DNA from 3 places in the Terribacillus jepli genome. Region 3 is predicted to be linked to each of the others. Evidence: predicted binding sites of a transcription regulator. Region 3 holds the regulator's gene; each other region holds the start of a gene.

What was found. Region 3 encodes CtsR, which represses protease genes until heat stress. Its sites were predicted from a motif close to ATGGTCAATAAAGGTCAAACA; they were not measured.
Region 1: the regulator CtsR is predicted to act here: its motif matches at 2,156-2,176, upstream of AB1K91_RS16570 (ATP-dependent Clp protease ATP-binding subunit).
Region 2: the regulator CtsR is predicted to act here: its motif matches at 1,900-1,920, upstream of clpP (ATP-dependent Clp endopeptidase proteolytic subunit ClpP).

The regions. Positions count from the first base shown of each region.
Region 1 covers NZ_JBFEGH010000017.1:41,771-45,056, forward strand. The annotation lists gene AB1K91_RS16570 (ATP-dependent Clp protease ATP-binding subunit) at 1-2,058, opposite strand, end outside; gene mbcS (acyl-CoA synthetase MbcS) at 2,282-3,286, opposite strand, start outside.
Region 2 covers NZ_JBFEGH010000002.1:205,900-209,185, forward strand. The annotation lists gene pdxR (MocR-like pyridoxine biosynthesis transcription factor PdxR) at 1-473, shown strand, start outside; tRNA gene AB1K91_RS03410 (tRNA-Arg) at 640-715, opposite strand; gene AB1K91_RS03415 (manganese catalase) at 876-1,682, opposite strand; gene clpP (ATP-dependent Clp endopeptidase proteolytic subunit ClpP) at 1,984-2,571, shown strand; gene AB1K91_RS03425 (RDD family protein) at 2,614-3,276, opposite strand.
Region 3 covers NZ_JBFEGH010000018.1:78-3,363, reverse strand. The annotation lists gene clpC (ATP-dependent protease ATP-binding subunit ClpC) at 1-205, opposite strand, end outside; gene mcsB (protein-arginine kinase McsB) at 226-1,293, opposite strand; gene mcsA (protein-arginine kinase activator protein McsA) at 1,293-1,835, opposite strand; gene AB1K91_RS16740 (CtsR family transcriptional regulator) at 1,857-2,318, opposite strand; gene AB1K91_RS16735 (MgtC/SapB family protein) at 2,446-3,141, opposite strand.

The DNA of each region.
Region 1 (3,286 bases), on a different contig from region 3:
GATTTTATCTTCTACTTGATCCTGGATGACGCGGCGCAATGGGCGGGCACCGAAGCGAGGATCATAGCCTTTTTTAGCCAAGAAGTGTTTCGCTGCGTCTGTCACTTCAAGCTGGTAGCCTTCTTCGTCCATGTTCTTCGTCAAATCGGTCAGCATAAGCTCGACGATTTGTACCAAGTCTTCCTCTTTCAATGCCTCGAAGCTGATGATGGAATCGAAACGGTTCAGGAATTCCGGTTTGAAGTATGCGCCAAGCTTTTCCATGACGGATACAGCTTCATTGCTGGAATTTGTAAAGCCGACAGAGATTTGTTTATCTCCTGTACCGGCATTACTTGTCATGATGATCACTGTATCTTTGAAGCTCACCTTACGTCCTTGGCTGTCTGTCAAATGACCATCTTCCATGATTTGCAGGAACATATGCTGTACATCAGGGTGTGCTTTCTCGATCTCATCCAATAGGATGATAGTATACGGGTTACGACGCACACGCTCTGTAAGCTGTCCAGCTTCTTCATGTCCGACATATCCTGGAGGGGAACCGATCAGTTTCGCAACAGAATGACGTTCCATGTACTCACTCATATCCAGACGGATGAATGATTCACGTGTGCCGAACATTTCCTCTGCCAGCGCTTTTGTCAATTCCGTCTTACCTACCCCAGTCGGGCCGACAAAGAGGAAGGAACCAATTGGGCGCTGTTTGGATTTCAAGCCAGCTCGACTGCGGCGGATTGCTTTGGCAACCCGGTCTACTGCCTGCTTTTGCCCGATGACCTTGCTGGAAAGGTTGGCAGCCAAGTTCTTCATCTTATTCTGCTCTTCAGATTGGATCTTCGTTACAGGAATGCCCGTTTTCTCTTCGACAATCTGCTGAATCACTTCCACAGTCACTTCGCCCTTTTCTTCATTCTTCGGTTCTTCAAGCTTCTGTTCAAGCTGGATTTCCTCTTGGCGAAGGTATGCAGCTCGTTCGTAATCTTCACGACCGGCAGCTTCTTCCTTCTCACTGGCAATCTGCGCAAGACGAGATTGGATGGCGTCTTCATCAGTTGTCACTGTCAGCAGATTGATACGGGATCCAGCTTCATCGAGCAAATCGATGGCTTTATCCGGCAAGAAGCGATCTTGAATATAACGCTGCGACAAGTTCACGCTTGCTTTGATTGCATCCTCCGCATAGGAAACTTGATGGTATGCTTCGTATTTTTCCTGCAAACCTTTCAGGATTTCGATTGCTTGCTCTGTTGTCGGCTCTTTCACCATGACTGGCTGGAAACGACGTTCAAGCGCAGCATCTTTTTCAATCTGACGGTACTCTTTCAAAGTAGTGGCACCTATCAGCTGTAACTCACCGCGTGCAAGTGCTGGTTTCAGAATATTCCCTGCATCCATTTGAGAACCTTCTGCAGTCCCTGCTCCGACTAACAGGTGGATTTCATCCACAAACAAGATGACATTCTTACGCTGCTGCAATTCGGAGATAAGCTGTTTCATCTTTTCTTCGAATTGACCGCGAACACCTGTATTTGCAACTAGTGAAGCGACATCAAGCAAGTAAATTTCTTTATTTTGCAGTTTTACTGGCACATTGCCTTCGACAATCTGCAAAGCAAGTCCTTCTGCAATCGCCGTTTTACCTACCCCAGGTTCCCCGATCAAGACAGGGTTGTTTTTATTGCGTCGGTTCAGCGTCTCGATGACACGTTTTACTTCTTGCTCACGGCCGATTACTGGATCGATCAGACCAGCACGGGCACCATCTGTCAAGTTCTTACCAAGTGAGTCCAGCAATCCGCCGCGTCCACGGCCATTACCGCCAGCTTGGGCTTGATGATTCGCACCAGCTTGGAAGCCGGATTGCGCTCCACCGAAGATATTCTTAAAGAAATCATCCATTGTTCCGCCATTGTTCGCGAAACCTGCAGGATTCTTAGATGTATTTTTCATTTCGTTATAGCAAGTATGGCAGAGCTGTAATTGTTGTTTTTGGTTATTGAATTGCATTAACAAGTTCACGTTAGCTTCTCGTTCACCACAATGTTGGCATTTCATAATACAATTACCTCCCTAATAGGTTTGTTTAGTTTAGTTTAGTTGGTCAAGTGTCTTGTTTTGACTTTGACTATCTTTGACCTTGTGATTTCATTATAGTCTGACCTTCTTTGACTTTCAAGTGTTTTGTTTTCTTTTTTATAATTTTTTTAATAGATCCTTACTCTCCATAGAAATAAGAAGGAACAAAAAAGCACCGCCTCTATCAGGCGATGCTTCCGTTTTATTTCGCTTTTTGTTTTTCTTGATTACGCAGTTCTACCCGTCTGATTTTACCAGAGGAAGTCTTCGGCAAATCTTTGACGAACTCAATCTTACGCGGGTACTTGTAAGGTGCAGTTGTATTTTTCACATGTGTCTGCAATTCCTTCACAAGGTTTGGATCATTTTCATCCACACCTTCGCGCAGGATGACAAATGCTTTGACGACATTGCCGCGGATCTCATCCGGACTTGCGACAACTGCGCATTCTGCTACAGCTGGATGTTTGACCAAAGCGTCCTCTACTTCGAATGGTCCGATCGTATAACCGGAACTAATGATGATGTCATCACTGCGGCCTTCAAACCAGAAGTAGCCGTCTTCATCGACAGAAGCCTGGTCGCCAGTAACAAAGTATCCGTTTCTTTCCGCTTGTTCACGGCGCTCAGGTTCACGGAAATAAGTTTTGAACAAGGCAGGACTGTCAAGTTTCAGTGCGATATCACCGACTTCACCTGTTTTGACCTGCTTACCTTCTTCATCGATTACGACTACTTCGTTACCAGGTGTTGGTTTACCCATGGAACCTGGTCTAGGCTCCATACCTTTCATGATACCAAGCAGCAGCGTGCTTTCCGTCTGTCCATAGCCGTCTCGTACAATGATGTTGAAATGCTTTTGGAAGACATCGATTACTTCCCGGTTCAATGGTTCACCAGCGGATACCGCACTGTGCAATGCACTTAGGTTATAACTGCCAAGATCCGTCACTTTCGCCATGAGACGATACTCTGTCGGCGTACAGCATAGTACGTTTACTTTGTAATCCTCTAATAAGGAAAGGTAAGTTTTGGCGTCGAAACGCCCCATGTAAACGAAGCCAGTAGCACCTGTTCCCAATACAGAAAGGAACGGACTCCATACCCATTTCTGCCAGCCAGGTGCAGCTGTCGCCCATACGATATCACCTTCAGAAGCAGACAGCCAGTTTTCAGCTGCTGTGCGTAAATGCGCATATCCCCAGCC
Region 2 (3,286 bases), on a different contig from region 3:
TTTTATCTCCAGCACTTCGTATCGGGTACGTTATCATGCCAAAGCATTTGATAAATAATGCCCTTCAGGTCAAACGGTATCTTGATTATCATTCACCTATTCTGAATCAAGTGATCCTCGCTCAATTTATCGCGAAGGGACATCTGGAAAAGCATGTGAATAAAATGAGGAAGCTGTATAAGGGAAATCGTGAGTTACTTTTAAGTAATTTACAAAAGAACTTTCCTAAAGTAAGAATAATTGGATCTTCATCTGGATTGCATTTTACAGCGGCTTTTCCTGGTGTTGAGTTTAATGACAAACTGTTAAGATTAATAAAAGAAAATGGCATCTTAATCCAAGGAGTTGAGAAGCATGCAATAAATAAAGGAAGATATGCTAATCAGCTTATTTTTGGGTATGGGAATTGCAATGAAATTGAGATAAAAAGAGGTGTCACTTTATTAAGGGAGATACTTGAAGGTAAAGTGTAATATATCAACTCTACATATTCACTGAAATATGGTGGGTCTCTTTTTAAAAGATAGTAAAATAAAACGATGGAACATCGAAGATTAGGAGATTGCTAGTATTTATCGAAAAACCAAAAACAGCAAGAACGGCATAACGCCAAACCCTTGCTGTTTTTCTATGTATAAGCGCGCTCGGAGGGATTCGAACCCCCGGCAGACGTGGTACCGGAAACCACCGCTCTATCCGACTGAGCTACGAGCGCATATGTAATTAATGTGACAACGATTATTATACGGGAGTTTATTATTTTGTGCAAGTACTTTATTGATAGTCCGTCATACTACTGCAGGAAGACTTCTTTCTTCTTTATCTAAAAAAGGAACTGCCCACTGGCAGTTCCTGCTGAGGTAATCAGTTGCTTTTTATTTCGGATACATATATTGAGGTGCTGGCTGCAGCTCTTGTTTTTCACCGTGAGCTGTTGGTGTTTGTTCATAGTTGAACTGACCTCCGTCTGGGGCAGTTCCATTTGCCCAGCTGCCTTCTTTAGAGTCTTCTCCTTCAGAGAAGTTGATCAGGCTATGGGAGAAGTTATCTGCTTCAAGCTCTTTCGGGAAGGAGCCTGGCACGATGACGCCATTCTTCTCTTCCAATTCACGTGCAGCAGCGATCCATTGGTTTTGGTGCATGGAATCACGTGCCAATAGGAAGGACAGCATATCGCGTACACCTTGGTCTTCTGTCATTTCATATAGACGCGCAACTTGCAGACGACCTTGTGATTCGGCATTGATGTTGGCGCGAATATCAGCTAGGAGGTTACCGCTTGCGATGATGTAGCCAGCGTTCCAAGGAACACCGTTACTGTCTGTCGGGCGTGGTCCCAGACCAGCAACAATCGCATGCTGTGGGTTCATACCGCCGAGGATAGCTCCGATGACAGGATCCTTCGCTGCTTCTTCCTGTTCTTTGACAGGTGCTCCATCAAGCAGACGGGCAATCATCGTTGCGATCATTTCAACGTGACCGATCTCCTCGGTAGCTGTATCCATGATCAAGTCTTTATATTTTTCTTCACCGCGGGCGCTCCAGCCTTGGAATAAGTATTGAAGGGCCACTGTGATTTCACCGAATTGTCCACCCAAGATTTCCTGCATTTTCTTTGCGAACAGCGCGTCTGGCTTGTCTGGTCTTGCTGGATATTGTAGTACTTTCGTATGGTTGAACATGTTGTTACCTCCTAGAGCTTTTTTTGCTTTCCGCTGATTACATTCCACCCTGGTAAAATTTCTAAACCATTTCCTGAAGCTGCAATTAAAATGAAAAGTGCACTTGTTTGCAGGAGATTATCTATTGAAAGTCAAAGTTAACGGGATACTGTATTTCTAGCGTTTATTTGCCTTTCAACTAGGGAAATATGGAATAGGCGATAGAAAGTTAGTATTTTGTTTGACCTTTATTGACCTTTTAGGTAAGATAAGGTTAGTCATTACTTAGCATAATGAGCTCATATCCAAAGGAGGATCTACTATGAATCTAATCCCTACAGTTATCGAACAGACAAACAGAGGAGAACGCGCTTACGATATTTACTCCCGTCTGTTGAAAGACCGGATCATCATGCTTGGCAGCGCGATCGATGATAATGTTGCCAACAGCATCGTTTCTCAGCTGTTATTCTTGGCAGCGGAAGATCCGGAAAAAGAAATTTCCCTATACATCAACTCACCAGGCGGATCCATCACTGCAGGTATGGCAATCTACGATACAATGCAATTCATTCAGCCGCCAGTATCGACCATCTGCATCGGTATGGCAGCGTCCATGGGTGCATTCCTATTGACTGCTGGTGAAAAAGGCAAACGTTTCGCACTTCCAAACAGTGAAGTGATGATTCACCAGCCTCTAGGTGGTACACAAGGCCAGGCAAGTGATATTGAAATCCATGCTCGCCGCATCATCGAAATGCGCAAAAAGCTAAACGAAATCATGGCAGAGCGCAGCGGTCAACCACTTGAGGTAATCGAGCGCGATACAGACCGTGATAACTTCCTTACAGCAGAACAAGCAGTGAACTACGGCTTGATCGATAAAGTAATGGAGAAAAAACCTTCATAAGACAGAAAAAAGCCATCCGGCAAAGTGCCGGATGGCTTTTCCTTATTCATGGATGACAAGTGTATCCGCAAAAAGATCGTGTACCCCTTGTTTCCTTGGTGTAAATGCTACAACAGCATAAAGGATATACAAAAACAATAAGCGGTGTATGAAACGGCCTACCACTTCCCGAACCAGCGTATCCGACCAGGACAGACGTCCTCCGTCCTCCCGGATGACGCGTAAACCGAAGATCATCTTGCCTAAAGTCTGTCCGCGCCATTTTGTCATGAACAGGAAATAAGCAAAGAAAATCAATCCGCCAAGTAAAGCGCTGACGCTCCACTTCCAAAGTGTCGCTTCATAAAAAGCGTCTATCATCGTAAAAGGCTGGACGAGCAAACCTGTCAAGCTGAATACGACGAGGAGATCGACAAGATAAGCCCAGAAACGCATCCAAAATCCAGCATAACGCTTTTCAGCTGCTGTCTTGGAGGATGCACCTGCAGGCTGTTCCGCCACTTCCCGATCAAAATCGCCACTCCCTTGATAGGTATTATCCTGGACTTGTGCAACTTTCCTTGGCACGGCATATTCGTCAGTCTCCGCAGATCCAGTTGTTCCTTCATGTCCTTCAGTCCCCGCAGCTCCCATTATCTCTGTCGTGGAAATATCCTGATCAGGTGACGTCAGTTCTTCTGGATGCTCACGTTTTTCTTTATCCATGCTAACGCCT
Region 3 (3,286 bases):
CGATCAGCTGCTCCACCTCTTCCTGAATACGCTCTGTTTCCAATCCCAGTGTCGTCAGAGCCTTAGCAGCGATTCCTTCACCTTCGCTCACAAGACCCAATAGAATATGTTCTGTACCGATATTATTATGTCCAAGACGCACTGCTTCTTCTTGTGCAAGTGCAAGGACCTTTTGCGCTCTTTCCGTGAAGCGTCCAAACATCATAGGAATTCCTCCTCGATCAATCAGTTATTTTCCAAATGCATCCGCTCCCTGATGAGGGATGCACGTAATACATCTCGTTCTCTGCCAGACAGACTCCTTTTCGCATAATGTTGAAGGAAGCCCGGCTGTATCAATACCATTAATTCATTAAGTATAGATTGAGGCATATCTTCTATATACCCAAGATCAATGCCTAACCTAACATCGGATAAGCAGGTTGCAGCTTCCTTGGATTCGATGATACGGCTGTACCGCAGCGTACCATAAGAACGGAAGATCCGATCCTCCAGCTGAATGCTCAGCTCCTGTGTCAATGTCTGACGAGCCTGCCTTTCCTGCTCGACCAGTTGGCTAACCACACTTTCCAGATCCTCGACAATATCGTGTTCGGATTTTCCCAGGGTGATCTGGTTGGATATCTGATAGATATTGCCTTGAGCTTCGCTGCCTTCTCCATAAATGCCGCGAACCACAAGCCCAAGCTGGTTGATTGCCGGTGTCAGCCGGTTCATCTGATGCGTCATGGTCAAAGCAGGCAGATGCATCATGACCGAAGCTCGAAGCCCCGTCCCTACATTCGTCGGACAAGTCGTCAGATAACCCCTTTCTTCATCGAAAGCATATGTTATCTTCTGCTCAAGCCAATCATCCACTTCAAATGCCTCTTGGAGTGCCTTTTGCAGCTGGAAGCCTGGTAAGTATAGCTGAATGCGCAGGTGATCCTCTTCATTTACCATGATAGAGACTTGTTCGCTTTCAGAGAGCAAAACTCCTGCTTCCTCTGCGTGTTCTGCCAAATGAGGGCTTATTAAGTGTTTCTCGACAAAAACTTTTTTCTCGATCGGTGACAGATCGGCAATGCGAACGAATTGCATCTGTCCGCGATCTTTGAAGGAAGCATCTTGGTAGCTGTCTTGGAAGAAATTGAGTACGTCATCCAAATCCTCCGCTTTAGCAATCAAAGGGAAAGTGCGATTCTCAAAGTTTCTGGCTAACCGGATACGGCTGCTCATAACGATATCACAGTCTGGTCCATTCTCTTTCATCCATGGGCTGATTGCATCACTCATGAATTTCTCAAGTGACATTAGCCCTCACCCTCTTCCCGTTCATCTGACTGCTGCTCCAAAGAACGTATCTTATCGCGGAGCTCTGCTGCTTTTTCGAATTCTTCTGCTTGGATGTATTGCTGCATGGATTCCCGATATGCAGCGATCTTTCGTTTCTTCTCTATACCGCTGCCCATCCGCTTCGGTATCTTGCCTTCGTGTTTGGTATTACCACTGTGTACGCGACGGAATATGGGGTTCAAATTATCCTCGAATGTTTCATAGCAGGATGCACATCCAAATTTACCTATTCTGGTGAATTCATTATATGTGAGTCCGCACTTCGGACAAGCAAGTGTTGCTGGAGCTTGAGTGAAGTGTTTATGTCCTTGAACAGTCGCTGGATTCATATGAAATAGACCAGATAATAAGTTATGCAGGGAATACCCTTCTTGGCCGTAGGAGACATATCCGTTCTCTTTCGCGCATTGTTCGCACACATGCATTTCTGTCTTCTGCCCATTGACGACATTCGTCAAATGTAATGTAGCTGGTCTTATATGACATTCTTGACATTCCATCCTAATGCCCTCCTTACCTGACTAGTACTTGATAGCAGTCAGCATTGAAACCAGGATACGGGACCTGACCTCATCGCGAAGAGGAAGAGGGAAGGCTAGTGTTTCCCGGTTGGTTGCTCTAAGCATGATCTTCGCTTCCCGTTCTGTCAGGATATCCTCTTCAGCCAGCCGTTCAATCACACTGTTGGCGGTCTGCTGCGAAACTCTCGGCTGCACCATTTCGATCACGTCATCTATCAAACTTGCTTCTGTATGATGTTTTACCCGAATTATACGAATATAACCGCCGCCGCCACGCTTGCTTTCGACCAGGTATCCCTTTTCGATGGTGAATCTCGTTTTGATGACGTAGTTAATCTGCGAAGGCACGCATTGAAAACGATTGGCTACTTCGCTTCGCTTTATCTCCACTTCCTGCGTATCCGTTGACTGAAGAATCTGCTTCAAATATGCCTCGATTATGTCAGATATATTATTACTCACACAAGTTCCTCCCTTCTTTTGACTTTGACTATCTTTGACTATATTATATACATTTTGCAGGAGGAATGCAAAGCTCTTCTTCTTTAGCATAGCCCCCAAAAACAGAAAAAAACCCTTAAAAAGGGTTTTAACTTTTCACCGTACAGACTGATTTAATATTCGTCAGGTCAGTCAATTCCTCAAAGAGTTCCATTTCATTTATAGCATGACGTGTTTCCAGCTCGACATGCAGCAACCTGCTATCATGGTGATGTTTTTTCATTTTCATATTTGTCAATGCCAGATGATGGCGCTCGAGTATTTCCATAATAGGAGCTATGCTTTCTTCTCTATCCAATTCAATATCAAGACGGTATGCTTTCTGCTTTTTGCTGGATAAAAACAGTTTTTCAAAATTATTCAGGAATATGAGGACCAATAGAATGATGATAGTTGTGAATACAGCTTCCATATACATTCCCGCCCCTATCACCAGACCAAGACCCGCTACGGTCCAGACAGATGCGGCTGTCGTGAGGCCTCGTACGGTCGTTCCATTGACCAGGATCGTTCCTGCTCCCAAGAAACCAATGCCGCTGATGACATAAGAAGGTATACGTGCAGGATCGAATCGCACATAGGCATGCTCTTCACTGAATTCCGTAAAACCGTACAAGGATAAAATCATCATAAGACAGGATCCTACCCCTACGAGGATATGAGTCCTTAAACCAGCATGGTGGTTACCCATCCCACGTTCCATCCCGATTGCACCCGACAAGAATATTGCTATTATTATTTTAAACATTACAGTTAAGAATTGATCATTAAAGTACTGCTCCATCTACGCTTCCCTTCTTTCTCTTAGCAGTATATGAATATCCCCACGTTAGTATGAAGTGAAATACTTATATTCCCTAATTGACAGAAAGATAAGGCAAGACAGAAAAAAATCCCTGATCCTTATATGGATCAGGGATTTTTTTCTG